Regions from separate parts of the Pseudomonas sp. NY8896 genome, predicted to be linked through region 2. Evidence: riboswitches for the same ligand, from Rfam matches in the RefSeq annotation. Region 2 holds a riboswitch; each other region holds the start of a gene.
The links. Region 2 has a riboswitch for cobalamin ahead of Q9451_RS19910 (TonB-dependent receptor). Riboswitches for the same ligand answer to the same signal wherever they lie in the genome.
Positions count from the first base shown of each region.

Region 1: it holds a riboswitch for cobalamin, as region 2 does, so the genes downstream of both, cobO (cob(I)yrinic acid a,c-diamide adenosyltransferase) here and Q9451_RS19910 (TonB-dependent receptor) in region 2, are expected to answer to the same signal.
Region 3: it holds a riboswitch for cobalamin, as region 2 does, so the genes downstream of both, cobW (cobalamin biosynthesis protein CobW) here and Q9451_RS19910 (TonB-dependent receptor) in region 2, are expected to answer to the same signal.

Region 1 is NZ_CP132350.1:5,388,864-5,393,629, reverse strand. It holds gene Q9451_RS24285 (DUF6543 domain-containing protein) at 1-3, shown strand, start outside; gene Q9451_RS24280 (sorbosone dehydrogenase family protein) at 15-1,379, opposite strand; cobalamin riboswitch at 1,607-1,829, shown strand; gene cobO (cob(I)yrinic acid a,c-diamide adenosyltransferase) at 1,948-2,559, shown strand; gene Q9451_RS24270 (cobyrinate a,c-diamide synthase) at 2,556-3,851, shown strand; gene bluB (5,6-dimethylbenzimidazole synthase) at 3,848-4,498, shown strand; gene cbiB (adenosylcobinamide-phosphate synthase CbiB) at 4,495-4,766, shown strand, end outside.
Region 2 is NZ_CP132350.1:4,443,821-4,448,586, reverse strand. It holds gene Q9451_RS19915 (DUF1624 domain-containing protein) at 1-140, opposite strand, end outside; gene Q9451_RS19910 (TonB-dependent receptor) at 282-2,408, opposite strand; cobalamin riboswitch at 2,517-2,725, opposite strand; gene Q9451_RS19905 (GNAT family N-acetyltransferase) at 2,790-3,359, opposite strand; gene Q9451_RS19900 (carboxymuconolactone decarboxylase family protein) at 3,438-3,782, opposite strand; gene lpxO (lipid A hydroxylase LpxO) at 3,916-4,766, opposite strand, start outside.
Region 3 is NZ_CP132350.1:4,042,780-4,047,545, forward strand. It holds gene cobN (cobaltochelatase subunit CobN) at 1-776, opposite strand, end outside; gene cobW (cobalamin biosynthesis protein CobW) at 780-1,847, opposite strand; cobalamin riboswitch at 1,949-2,166, opposite strand; gene Q9451_RS18055 (glyoxalase superfamily protein) at 2,267-2,644, shown strand; gene Q9451_RS18060 (hypothetical protein) at 2,641-3,003, shown strand; gene Q9451_RS18065 (ATP-binding cassette domain-containing protein) at 3,175-4,752, shown strand.

The DNA.
Region 1 (4,766 bases), 950 kb from region 2:
TGATATCGGGTTTGTCATTCGGGACTGCTGTTTGGCCTGGTTTGAGCAGCAGTGCCCTGGTTCAATCGGGCCCTGGCGGTCATGCTTACTCGCCAGACTACATTGCCGACATCGTCGGCCACCAGTACACCACTGCGGCCATCATTGATCACGCCCACCGGTCGCCCCATCGCATTGTCCTCTCTATCCAGAAACCCGGTCAGCAGGTCGATGGGGGGGGCTGCAGGTTTGCCTGAGTGGTCGAATGGCACGAATATCACCTTGTAGCCACTGTGTGGTTTGCGGTTCCACGAACCATGCTGGCCTATCAGTGCGCCTTGTTCAAAGGGTGCTGGCAGTACGCCAGGCTCTATGAATGCCAGCCCTAGCGATGCGGTGTGCGGGCCGACGGCATAATCCGGTGTCAGTGCCTGGGCTACCTTCTGCGGGGCCTGTGGCTGCACTCGCTCGTCTACGTGTTGCCCGTAGTAGCTGTAGGGCCAGCCATAGAAACCACCTTCTTTGACGGATGTGATGTAGTCCGGCACCAGATCGCTGCCGATTTCGTCCCGTTCGTTGACCGCCGTCCACAAGGCGCCGCTGCGAGGCTCCCAGGCCATTCCGTTGGGGTTGCGCAGGCCGGTGGCGAACAGCCGATGATTGCCGCTTGCCGGGTCCACTTCCCAGATCGCGGCACGCGACTGTTCTTTGTCCAGGCCGTTTTCACCCACATTGCTGTTCGAGCCAACCGTCACATAAAGCTTTTGGCCGTTGGGGCTAGCGATTACATTCTTGGTCCAGTGATGGTTCAGCGGCCCGCCGGGCAACTCGGTAACCAGGTAACCCTTTTCGGTGATCTGCATGGCGCCTGGTTCATAGTGAAAGCGCAGCAGCCTGTCGGTGTCGGCAACATATAGATTCTTGCCTACCAGCGTCATGCCGAAGGGGGAGTTGAGCCCCTCGATGAACGGGGTGCGGATTTCTGCCACACCATCATGGTCTGCATCGCGCAGCAGGGTGATGCGGTTGGCGCTGGGGGCGGTCGCACCGGCGCGCTTCATCGCCTTGCCCATGGCCCAGCCGCGAATACCCTTGCCATCTTCGGGCTTTGGGGGCGCGTTGGTTTCGGCTACCAGCACATCGCCGTTGGGCAGCAAGTAGAGCCAGCGTGGGTGGTCGAGGCCGCTGGCGAAAGCGGTGACCTGAGTGCCTGGTGCTGCGGTGGGCTTGCCGCCCTTTGGCCAGCCGACTGCGGGGGCGATGTTCACGGTGGGGATCAATGTCGTGACGGGGGCAGGCAACTCGGGTGTTGGCCCGCTGCCCTCGCTTACGTTCAACAGGGCCGTTTCGCCGCAGCCTGCCAGGCTGGCGGCGACTAACCAAGGCAACAGGCGGTTCATGGGCAGCGTCCTCTGAAGCAGGCCTATGGGATTGAGAGGGCGCGCAGGGTTCCGTCCCTTGGTCTTGCTCTTGCTTCGGCTTTTGCTTCAAAGCGCGCGATAGTCCAGGCGACGCAGATTGCGACTTCAGCGTTCAGCCTCCTGAAGTCGCGAAGATCAAGATAAAGATCAAGAGCATAAATAGCTGCAACACCCGCTTCGATTGACGCTCCCGGTGCAACCCTCTAACCTTCGCGCGTGTTTCAGGTGCCCTGCCAGCTTCGACTGGGCAGGGTGAAACTGGGAAGCCGGTGGGCGCCTGCATGGCGCGAATCCGGCGCTGCCCCCGCAACGGTAAGTGAGCAGAAGGCCGCGCAAGGCCACTGGATGCCAGCATCCGGGAAGGCGCGCAGGCCAGGGCCTAACGCCCACTCACAAGCCCGGAGACCGGCCTGTTACTGCCAACGGCATCACGGAGGGTGATGCGCGGTGCACCGTGGCGCCCTGCCATGGCCCCTGCGCGTTCTCCGTTTGCCTGCCTATTACCTGCCGCCGCGCGTTGCCGTGGTGCCAGCCAGCGGAGAACCCCATGAGCGAATCCACCGAACGCGACGAACGCCACCTGGCGCGCATGCAGCGCAAGAAGGCGGTCATCGACGAACGCATCGCCAATTCCCCCAACGAATGCGGCCTGCTGCTGGTGCTGACCGGCAACGGCAAAGGCAAGAGCAGCTCGGCCTTCGGCATGCTCGCACGCGCCCTGGGCCATGGCATGCAGTGCGGTGTGGTGCAGTTCATCAAAGGCCGCAACAGCACCGGCGAAGAACTGTTCTTCCGCCGCTTCCCCGAGCAAGTGCGCTACCACGTCATGGGCGAAGGCTTTACCTGGGAAACCCAGGACCGCCAGCGCGACATTGCTGCCGCTGAAGCCGCCTGGGCGGTGTCGCGCCAGTTGCTGCAAGACCCAAGTGTGCAGTTCGTGGTACTGGATGAGCTCAACATCGCCCTCAAGCATGGCTATCTCGACCTGGACCAGGTGCTGTCCGACATTCAGGCCCGCCCGCCGATGCAGCATGTGATCGTCACTGGCCGTGCGGCCAAGGATGAAATGATCGAACTGGCCGACACCGTGACCGAGATGGGCATGCTCAAGCACGCTTTCCAGGCCGGTATCCGCGCACAGAAGGGCGTCGAGCTGTGAGTCGATCGCGCCACTGCCCCGCCGTGCTGATCGCGGCACCAGCCTCTGGCCAGGGCAAGACCACTGTCACTGCTGCTCTGGCACGCTTGCACCGTAACCTCGGGCGTAAGGTGCGGGTGTTCAAGTGCGGGCCCGACTTTCTGGACCCGATGATTCTCGAGCGGGCCAGTGGCGCGCCGGTGTACCAGCTGGACCTGTGGATGATCGGTGCAGATGAAAGCCGTCGCCTGTTGTGGGACGCTGCCGGCGAGGCCGACCTGATCCTGATCGAAGGGGTGATGGGGCTGTTCGACGGCACCCCGTCCAGCGCCGACCTGGCCCGCCATTTCGGCGTACCGGTGCTGGCGGTGATCGACGGCACGGCCATGGCTCAGACATTCGGCGCCCTGGCTCTGGGCCTGGCGCGCTATCAGGCCGACCTGCCGTTCGCCGGCGTGCTGGCCAACCGGGTGGGCAGCCTGCGCCATGCGCAACTGCTGGAAGGCAGCCTGACCCAAGGGTTGCGCTGGTATGGCGGCTTGTCCCGCGAGCGTGGCATCGAGCTGCCTAGCCGCCACCTGGGGCTGGTGCAGGCCAGCGAGCTGAATGATCTGGAGGCCCGCCTGGATGCTGCTGCCGAGGCGCTGGGCGCCAGTTGCGACGCGGCTTTGCCGCCGCCGGTAACCTTTGCCGAGCCCGAACCGCAGGCCTGCTCTACCTCGTTGGCAGGTGTACGCATTGGTGTGGCGCGGGACGAGGCGTTTGCCTTCACCTATGGCGCCAACCTCGACCTGCTGCGCAACCTTGGCGCACAGCTGGCGTTTTTCTCGCCGCTGCACGACCGCGAGCTGCCACCGGTAGACAGCCTGTACCTGCCGGGCGGCTACCCCGAACTGCATCACCACGCATTGGCCGCAAACGCACCGATGTGCGCAGCGATTCGCGCCCATCATGCGCAGGGCAAGCCGTTGCTGGCCGAGTGCGGCGGCATGCTGTACCTGCTCGATGCCCTGACTGACGTGGCAGGCGAACGTGCCGAGCTGCTGGGGCTGCTGCCGGGTGAGGCGACCATGCAGAAGCGCCTGGCGGCCCTGGCGCTGCAGGCGGTGGAACTGCCGGAGGGTACCTTGCGCGGGCACACCTATCACCACTCGCTGACCAGCACTGCGCTGGAACCGATCGCTCGTGGCCTGAGCCCCAACGGCGGGCGGGGCAACGAAGCGGTGTATCGCCTGGGTCGGTTGACCGCTTCCTACGTGCACTTCTACTTCCCGTCCAACCCCGATGCGGCGGCGGCGCTGTTGCGGCCATGAGCGAACACGCTTACAGCGACGCTGAACGCGCCGCGATCTACCGGGCCATCGGTGAGCGCCGCGACATGCGCCATTTTGCCGGTGGCCAGGTGGCGCCGGAGCTGCTTGCCCGCTTGCTTGCCGCCGCGCACCAGGCGCCCAGTGTCGGGCTCATGCAGCCGTGGCGCTTCATCCGGATTACCCAGCGAGACCTGCGCAGCCGCATCCAGGCCTTGGTAGAAGCGGAGCGTGTACGCACGGCTGAGGCATTGGGCGAGCGAGCCGATGACTTCATGAAACTGAAGGTAGAAGGCATCAACGACTGTGCCGAGCTGCTGGTGGCAGCCTTGATGGACAACCGCGAGCCGCACATTTTCGGCCGCCGTACCCTGCCGGAAATGGACCTGGCCTCGCTGGCCTGTGCCATCCAGAACCTATGGCTGGCTGCGCGTGGCGAAGGACTGGGGATGGGCTGGGTGTCGCTGTTCGACCCGCTTGCGCTGGCAGCGTTGCTGGGCATGCCGGCCGGGGCCAAGCCCGTTGCGGTGTTGTGCCTGGGGCCGGTCACCGAGTTCTACCCGGTGCCCATGCTGGTGCAGGAAAACTGGGCCCAAGAGCGGCCCTTGAGTGAAATGCTTTACGAAAACCAATGGGGAGAGCGTCAATGAGCGTGGCCTTGCTGACCGTGGCTGGGGTTGCCCTGGACGCCTTGCTGGGCGAACCGCAGCGGCGCCACCCTTTGGTGGCCTTCGGCAATATGGCCAGTAACCTTGAGCGTCGCCTGAATGCCGGCGGACGTGGCTGGCGCAGCCACGGCGTAAGTGCTTGGTTTCTGGCGGTGGTGCCGCTGACGTTGGTGGCACTGGTGCTGTCGTGGCTGCCGTACATCGGCTGGCTGGTGGACGTGCTGGCGCTGTATTGCGCCGTGGGGCTGCG
Region 2 (4,766 bases):
GGGTCGCTTACCTGGCGGTGCAGGAAGAAGGTCTCGCGGACGTGGTCCAAAAGCATGAACAGGATCACCAGGCCGCGCAGGGCATCGATGCTCTGCAGGCGCTGGGTGATCAAGGTGGGCGTGGCGCTGGCGCTTGTCATGGAGGGTCGCTGATAGGAATGAATGTCATGTGAAACGTTATCTTATAACTAATTTATTGGAGGCTGGTAGAGGTTTTTGTGTTGCCTGTGCAGGCCTCTTCGCGGGCGCGCCCGCGAAGAGGCCGGTTCAGGCAACTCAGGTCAGAAGGTGTAATCCACCGTCGCAAAATACGAGCGCGGCATCCCCATCAACCACTGCTGCCCGCTGAACGCCGACTGCACATACTCGCGATCGAACAGGTTGTTCAACTGCAACCCCAGCCGTACATCAGGCAACACCTGCCAGGCGATGTTGGCATCGACCACGGTGTAGCCGGGGGCGCTTTGGGTATTGGCGGTGTCGGCATAACGCTCATCCACATAGCGCGCGCCAATGCCGGCTTCCACCTGTTGGCCGAAACCTTTGCTCAACCACAGGTTGGCGGTACGCCGTGGCACGTTGGCCGGCCGGTTGCCGGCACGGTCCTGCGCCACGCCGCCGACCATCTCGTCGAAGTCGTCATACCTTGCGCGCACCAGCGATGCGTTGGCAGACACCTGCCATTGGTGCGCCAGCGCCAGTTCCAAGGTCGCTTCGAGGCCATCGGAGGTCTGCTGGCCAGCCTGTTGCTTCTCGTGGGTGATCGGGTCGTCTACCAGCAGCTTCTTCTTGACGATGTGGTAGGCGGCCAGTGTCCATTCGCCACGGCCTTCCCAGAAGCGCTGCTTCAGGCCTACCTCGGTCTGCTTCGCTTCGGTCAAGTCATAGTGCATCTGGGTGGGGCTGAGGCTGATGAGGTTGTTGACCCCTTCCTCGCTGGTGGAGTACTGGCCATACAGTGACAGGTCGTCAGTGACCGCGAACACCAGCCCAGCGCGCCAGTTGCCACCTTGCAGGCTGCGGTCACTGCGGCTGTCGTTGGTCAGGTTGTCGCGGTCGATGTGGTTCTGGTCGCGGCGCACGCCGGTTACCAGCGACAGCCGGTCGCTGAGCTGCAGGCGGTTCTCGGCGAACAGGGCAAAGGTATGGGTGGTGGACAAGGTTTGCGGTCGCAGCGGCGAGGCACTGTGGAACCCGCCGGGCTGCGGTTGCCATGGGTCGATGTAGTCGCCGCCGACATCGTTGTAGGGTGAATTGCTGTCGACGTTGAAGCGCACCTTGTTGTACTCGGCCCCGACCACGGTCTTGCTGGCCAGGCCGAACAGGGTGTGGTCGAAGGTGAAGGTCTGGCGGTCGCCGAACTGTTCCTGGTTGTGCTTGATCTCCAGGTAGCTGCCGCGCAGCAACTGCTGACGCTCGGCGTCCCAGCTGTAGTCTTCGGCGTTGCGCCAGTGGCGGCGGCTCTTGATGTAGTACAGCTGGTTGCTGGCGCTGAGGTGGTCGTTCAGCGTCCAATCGGTGGTCAGCCGGGTCCACTCGTCGTCATAACGCTGCACGTCATTCTGTACGTTGTAGTTCTTGTTGCGCAGGCTACTGCGATAGTGGCCGTCGATCAGCGGCGTGCCGTAGTAGTTGGCGGGCTGCGCCTCGCCACGGTCGTGGGCGAGGGTGAAGCTGAGGTCGTCACTGGCATCGAAACGCAGCGCTGCGCTAACGGCCAGGCTGCGCGAATGGGTGCGGTCGACCCAACCATTGCCATCTTGCTGGTTCAGCGTAAGGCGATAGCTCAGGCGCTCGCTGAGGCTGCCGCCGCTGTCCAGGCCGAGCTGCTGACGGTCCCATGAGCCGTAGCCCAGACGCAGGTGGTTGCGCACTTCGCCGGCAAACGGTTTTTTCGGGATCACGTTGACGACCGCGCCGGTGGCGCCTTCGCCATGCAGTACCGAAGCCGGGCCGCGAATCACATCGATACGTTCGACCATCCACGGGTCGACAGGGAACGTTTGCGTGCCGGCGCCGGTGTAAAGGCGCGTGCCGTCGAACAGGGTCATCACCGAACTGTGCCCGGCAAAGCCGCGGGCGGACAGGCCGGTGCCGCCGTCGCCTGGGGAGCCGACGAAGGTGATGCCCGGCGAGCGGGTCACCGCATCCTGCACGGTGAGGTTGTTGCGCTGCTGAATCTGCTCGGCACTGATGCTGCTGGTACTGGCGGGTGTTTCCAGGGCACTCAGGCCAAGGCGCGAGCCGGCCTGGGTAGGCGTGGCCAGGTCGATGGCGTGGCTGTCGAGGGTGTCGGTGATGGCCGTGGAAGGCAAGGCCAGAGGCGGCGGGGCACGGTCATCGGCCAAGGCCGGCAGGGCGACGGCCAGGCAGGCCGCCAGGGGGTGAAGCTTGAACATACGGGACATGTCGTTCCACTGCTGCAGGAATGAATGCATCCCGGTGGAAAACACGCAAAGGCGAACCATGCAGGCAGGCGCGCGCACGGATTCCGGCCTGCGCCCGCCCACCGCGGGTTGCCAAGTGAAGCTCCAGGCCGGTCTCCGGGCTTGCGAGGGGCATGAAACCTTCACCTTCCCATGCCGGAGCACAGTGGTATCTCGAAGGGTTCGCTCGCTTACCGTTGCGGGGGCAGCGCCGGACTTGTCGTGGGCAACACGACGCACCGGCTTCCCGTTTCACCCTGCGCGCGGCGGCGCAGGACACCTGAAACTGGCGCGCATCTGACCATTGAAACGCGGGGGCGTCAAATTTGCTTGGGCAATGGAGGTGGGTTAGCCCTGCAAAGGCTAGCGTCCGCGGCGCCGCGAAACCCGTGCCTCGATGTTCTTGCGCCCGATCAACAGCGGGGGCTTCTCTACCACCGGCTCATCCGCCAGCCATTTGTACATCACCAGGCAGTCCACCAGCCCCAGGCGGGCATGGCGATAGGCCTTGGGCAAGCGGCCAACGGTCTCGAAGCCGAGCTTGTGCCAAAGCGCCACGGCCACTTCATTGCTGGCCACCACCGAGTTGAACTGCAGGGCCAGAAAACCTTCCTGGCGCGCCAGCTTCTGCGAGTGTTCGCACATCAGGCGCGCCACGCCCCGGCCGCGCGCCTGTTCGCAGACCATGTAGCCGCAATTGCCCACATGTGCGCCAGGCCCGGCAGCATTGGCCTTGAGGTAGTAGGAACCCAGCAGCTCGCCATCTTCTTCAGCCAGCAACGTATGCAAGGGCAGCTCCAGCCACAGCTGGCGAGCCTGTTCGACGCTCAGGGCTGGCTCGAAGGCGTAGGTTTCACGGGCCTGGACAATGGCTTGGAAGGTAGGCCAGAAACGGTCGAAGTCTTCGGGCGTCATGGGGCGAATGTGGATCATGCGGGTTCCTGCGCGGGCTAAGCCGCCCAGTCTGGGTGGCGCGGCGCCGTCGCGCAAGGGCGGCGACGCCGTTTGTGCTCAACCGTTGGCCTTGCCCACCGCGTCCATGGCACGCGCTGAGTAGACCAGTGCGGCCCCAGCATTCATCGCCACCGCTACGCCAAGCGCTTCGGCAATTTCCTCGCGGCTGGCGCCATGCTTGACCGCCTGTTGCGAATGCACGGCGATGCAGCCGTCGCAGCGGGTGGTCACGGCCACGGCCAGGGAGATCAGCTCGCGGGTCTTGGCGTCCAGGTGGTTGGTCTTGGCCCCAGCACCGCTGGCGGTCACATAACCGGCCACGGTGTCGGGTGAGAGTTGCTTGAGATCGCCGATGCCGGCCATCAACTGCTTACGGTAGGCGTCCCAGTCCATCATGCTCATCGTCTTCACCTTGGGGGGGTTGCGAGTGGAGCTTTCAGGCTAGTCGAAGAGTGGCAAGTGCGAGGCTTGTACTTTGGTGGTCATGCAGTGGGCCTTTGGCAGCGGGCTTGCACCAAGCCCGCGCCTACACGGTTCAGATGTAGATGAACACCAGCACCAACGCTGCGACCACTGCCCATTTCTCCAGGTAGTAACGCATGCGGTTGCGCTTCTTCAGCGCCTTGCCACGCTCGCGGATCTTGTAGATGCGGGTGAACAGGCGGTTGATGCCCCCGGTCTTGTCGCTGGCATCGTTGGGCGCAGCGGCGGCGGCCATGACATTTCGGCTGAACCAGCGGTTGAACGCGGTTGCCCAGCGGTACTTGAGCGGGCGTTCGACGTCGCAGAACAGGATGATGCGGTTATGCTCGGTGGTGTTGGCCGCGTAGTGGATGTAGGTTTCGTCGAAGATCACCCCCTCGCCATCGCGCCACGAGTACTTCTCGCCGTCCACGTCGATGTAGCAGCCGTCGTCGTTCGGCGTGTCCAGGCCAAGATGATAGCGGTACGAGCCCGCATACGGGTCACGGTGGCGCACCAGCTTGGCACCCGGCGGCAGGGTGGCGAACATGGCAGCCTTGACTGTGCCGATACCTTGCAACAGCTCGGTGGTGCGTGGGCACAGCGCCATCGCCGACGGGTGGCTCTCGCCGTACCACTTCAGGTAGAAGCGCTTCCAGCCGGTTTTGAAGAACGAGTTGAAACCGACGTCATCGTAATTGTCGGACTTCTTGATTTCGCCTACGTGCAGCAGCTGGCGGCCTTCCTCGCGGATCTCCTGCCAGTGGTCCTGCAGCGGTTTCAGTTCGGGAAAAGCCTCAACCGGCAGGTAAGGCTTGGCCGGGTGCTTGGAAAACAGGTACAGAAAGCTGTTGACCGGGGCCAGGAAGCTGGAGTGGTCGCCCAGCTGACGCGTCAGCTTGTGGCGAACCCGACCGCGCAGGT
Region 3 (4,766 bases), 400 kb from region 2:
GCGCCGACCTCGTCCAGCCAGGCTTCGACCTGCTCCAGGCAGGCGCTTTCCTTGAGGCTGGCCACTGCGATCGGCAACGGGTTCAGCCCGGCTGCTTGCAGGCGCTGGCAGAACACGTCGATGAAGGCGGTGTTGGCCGCCTGCAGGTGCGAGCGGTAGAACAACAGCGGCGTCACCGGGTAATCCGGGTGCCAGTGCGGGTACCAGTCTTCTAGCGCCACGCTCCCCTTGGCCGGGTGATACACGGCGGTGCGTGGCAAAGGCTGTGGCTCGTCCCAGGCGTAGTCACGCCCCAGCCACTGGCTGGCCAGGCAATTGAACAGGTTGATGGCATTGGCCTTGCCGCCCTGGCGCAGGTAGTGCCAGAGGCGTTCGGCCTGTTCGCCACAAACGTTACCCAAGCTGGTCAGTTCCGGGTCCGGGCGATCATCGCCCGGCACCAGAATCAGTTGCACGCCACGGGCGGCCAATTCGACCAGTTGCTCGACGCCGTAGCGCCAGTAGCCAACGCCACCGTGCAGCGACACCAGAATGACCTTGGCGTGGCGCAGCACCTGGTCGACGTACAAGTCGACCGAGGCATGGTTCTGCACCTGCATCGGGTTGGCCAGGCGCAGGCTGGGGAAGTCTTCAGGCAATTGCTCGGCGGTATCGGCGAGCAATGCCAGGTGCGAATCGCCGCTGCAGAGAATCACCAGCTCGGCGGGTGTCTGGCCGAGGTCGGCAATGCTGTCATCCGGCACGAAGCCGCCGGGCTGGGTCCGCAGCAGGTGCATGGGTCAGGCGCCCAGGGCCTGGCGCAGGCGCGCTTCCAGTTGAACAGCGTCAAGGTCCTGACCGATCAGCACCAGGCGGGTGATGCGCGGCTCGTCGTTGCGCCAGGCGCGATCGAAGTGCTTGTCGAAGCGGGTACCCACGCCTTGCACCAGCAGGCGCATCGGCTTGCCCGGGATGGCGGCGAAGCCCTTGGCACGCAGGATGCCGAACTCCACCACCAGTTGCGTCAGTGCGTCGAGCAGCAGGCTTTCGTCGGCCTCGGGCAGGTCGATGGAAATGGAATCGAAGGCGTCGTGGTCATGATCGTCATGGTCGTCGCCGTCGTGGTGCGTGTCGTGGTGGGTGCGGCGGCCATCGATGTGCGCCTCGGACTCGGCACCCACGCCCAACAGCACTTCCAGTGGCAGCTTGCCGCTGCTGGCCTCGATCACCTTGACGGCCGGCGGCAGTTCTTCAGCCACTTCGGCGCGCACCTTGGCCAGGCCTTCGGCGTCGATCAGGTCGGCCTTGTTCAGTACCACCAGGTCGGCGCTGGCCAGCTGGTCGGCGAACAGCTCGTGCAGTGGCGATTCATGGTCCAGGTTAGGGTCGAGTTTGCGCTGGGCATCGACCTGGTCAGGGTAGGCGGCGAAGGTGCCAGCGGCCACGGCCGGGCTGTCGACCACGGTGATGACCGCATCGACGGTGCAGGCGTTGCGGATTTCCGGCCACTGGAACGCTTGTACCAAAGGCTTGGGCAGGGCCAGGCCGCTGGTTTCGATCAGGATGTGGTCGAGGTCGCCACGGCGTGCCACCAGCTCGCGCATCACCGGAAAGAATTCTTCCTGCACGGTGCAGCACAGGCAACCATTGGCCAGTTCGTAGACGCGGCCGCTGGCTTCTTCCTCGGTGCAACCGATGCTGCACTGTTTGAGGATTTCGCCGTCGATGCCCAGCTCGCCGAATTCGTTGACGATGACCGCGATGCGGCGGCCTTGGGCGTTGTCGAGCATGTGGCGCAGCAAGGTGGTCTTGCCCGAGCCGAGGAAGCCGGTGACGATGGTGACGGGGAGCTTGGCCAGTGTTTTCATGTCGCATTGCCCTTGGCAGTGTGGCGCGGGCATGCAGGACGACAGCCACGGGCCAGAGGTTGGCCGGGCTTGTTCGCCACCGGATCACCCCGCCCGGTTGAAAGTCGAAAACGTGACGAGGCAGGTCTCCTGGCTCGCACCGTTCCAGGCCCCCGTACGGTTGAACAGCGGGCTGGCGGGATGACGCCTTCCCGCGCGCTGGCGCAGTGGCAGTGTCGATCCGTTGTCGGTGCTTACAGTTGCGGGGGCAGCCGCGGCATGTACCGCGTTCCCATCTTAGCTTCGGCCTGGCCGAAGAACCTCGAACTGGCAAGGCTACGCAGTGGCTGGCGGGTGGTCAACCATTGCGGCGGGCTGGTCGACCACTCTTGGTGCTACTGCGTTACAGTAGCGACTCTGCCCACGGTCAAGGACGTCCCATGCCCCTCGCCCCCGCCATACCCGTACTGCGCATCTTCTCGGTCGACAAGGCCAAGGAGTTCTACCTCGATTTCCTCGGTTTCAGCCTGGACTGGGAGCATCGTTTCAGCCCGGACCTGCCGTTGTACGTACAGATTCACCGCGACGGCCTGATCCTGCACCTTTCCGAGCACCATGGCGATGCATGCCCCGGTTCTACCGTGTTCGCCCGCATCGACGACCTGCGCGCGCTGGAGCGCGAGCTGCAGGACAAACAGTACGGTTACGCCCGGCCAGAGGCCGAGCGCCTGGACTGGGGCCTGCAGATGCAGGTGTGGGACCCGTTCGGCAACCGCCTGCGCTTTTGCCAGCAGATCGATGACGAGGCCAACCCGTGAAGGCACTGGGCAAACGCGAAATGGCCCGCCTGGAGCGGGAGCTGGTGGCGTGCCTGACCGATGCCTGCGAAACCGCCAAGGCGCAGATCGTCGGTTTCAGCTGGCTCACTCACCGCCTCGACCCCGAGGACTTTCCGGGCAGCCTTCGTATTACCTGGGTATTTGAGCAAGAGGCCGACAAAGCCGCTGCCGTCGCGGGCGAAGCGAAGGCGCACATGCTGGCGTTGACCCGCCATGCACTGGAGCAAGCCGGCATACAGCTGGACCATCCGGCCTGGCATGTGCGGTTCGACAGTGAACAAGCCTGCGCGCACGGCCACGCCGGGGACTGGGCTAAACGCTTGCAGGCGCAACGCTGAGGCCCCAACCGGCGGCCGGTGCTTTACCCGGCCCCGGACGGTCCGTTAGGCTACGCGCTCTCCAATTACGAGGTGTTCGTCCAATGCGCCATTGATGCCGCCGTCCGTTCGACGGCCAGTCTTCAGCCTCCGGCTCGCTCCGGAGATGTCGCGGCATTTGTGGAGTTGTGCATGACGAACACGTCGATTCTGACGCTGGACAGCGTCTCCTTGGCCTTGCCTGATGGCAGGCTGCTGTTCAGCAACCTCAACGAAACCTTCGACCAACGCCGCACCGGCCTGGTCGGGCGCAATGGCGTGGGCAAAAGCCTGCTAGGGCAGATTCTTGCCGGCCAGCGTGAACCGAGCAGCGGCCATTGCCGGCGCCTCGGGCCTGTCCATTTGCTGGACCAGCAAGTCATCGAGCGCAGCGCCACGCTTGCCGACCTGGCCCAAGTGGGGCCGGTGATTGCGGCGCTGGAGCGTATCGAGCAAGGCAGCATCCAGCCCCACGATTTCGACACCGTTGGCGAGCGCTGGGATATCCGCGAGCAATTGCAACGCCAGCTTCAGGGCCACGGCCTGGGCCAACTCGACTGGCGCCAGCCCGCACGGAGCCTGAGCGGCGGCCAGGCCATGCGCGTGGCGCTGATTGGCGCGTGGCTCAGCGATGCCGACTACCTGATCCTCGACGAGCCAAGCAATCACCTGGACAGCGACGCCCGTGCCCAACTGCTGAGCATGATCGAAGCCTGGGACCGTGGCTTGCTGGTGATCAGCCACGACCGCAGCCTGCTGGCGCACATGGCACGCATTGTTGAATTATCCAGCCTGGGTTTGCAGGGCTATGGTGGCAACTACAGCATCTATGCAGCGCAAAAAGCCAACCAGACGGCGCAGGCCCAGCAGCACCTTGCCCGGCTGAAGCAGGCGCAGCTACGCCAGGCCCGTGAACTGCAGCGCCAGCGCGAAGACCTGGAGCGCCATCAGGCGCGGGCCGGGCGCCAGGCCAAGCACGCCAACCAGGCCAAGATCCTGGTCGACCGCCAGCAGGAGCGCAGCCAGGCCACTGCTGGCAAGCAGCGCCGCGACCATCGCGATGCCCAGCAAGCGTTGGTGGGTAAAGTGCGTGACGCCGCCCGTGAGGTCGAGCATGACAGCGCTATTACCTTGCACGCGCCTACACCTCAGCGTCATCCAGGCCGAGAAGTGTTGGCCTTGCAGGCACTTCGCTTGCCGCGTGGCACCCGCAAACCGCTTGACCTGCGTGTGTGCCTGGGCCAGCGCGTGGGGCTGATCGGCGCCAATGGCAGTGGCAAGTCCACCCTGCTCAGGCTGCTGAACGGGGAGTTGCCGGCACCGCCCGACAATGTGCGCCTCAGTGGCGAAACCGCCCTGCTCGACCAGCACTGCAACACGCTAGCGGGCCACGGCAGCGTGCTCGAACACCTGCGCCAAGCCAACCCGATGCTGGCCCAGGGCGAGTTGCGCAGCCGCCTGGCGCAATTGGGCCTGGATGCGGCCCGTGTCGAACTGCCCAGCAGCCTGCTCAGCGGCGGCGAGCGGATGAAGGCGGCGCTGGCCGCCGTGCTATACCGCGAACGGCCGCTCGACCTGTTGCTGCTGGACGAACCCGGCAACCACCTGGACCTGCCATCGCTGACAGCCCTGGAACGCATGCTTGGGCAATTTCGCGGGGCGCTGATGGTGGCGTCCCATGATGCGGTATTGCTGGAAAACCTGGCGCTCGATGAATACCTGCACTTGTAGGCGCAGCCATGTGC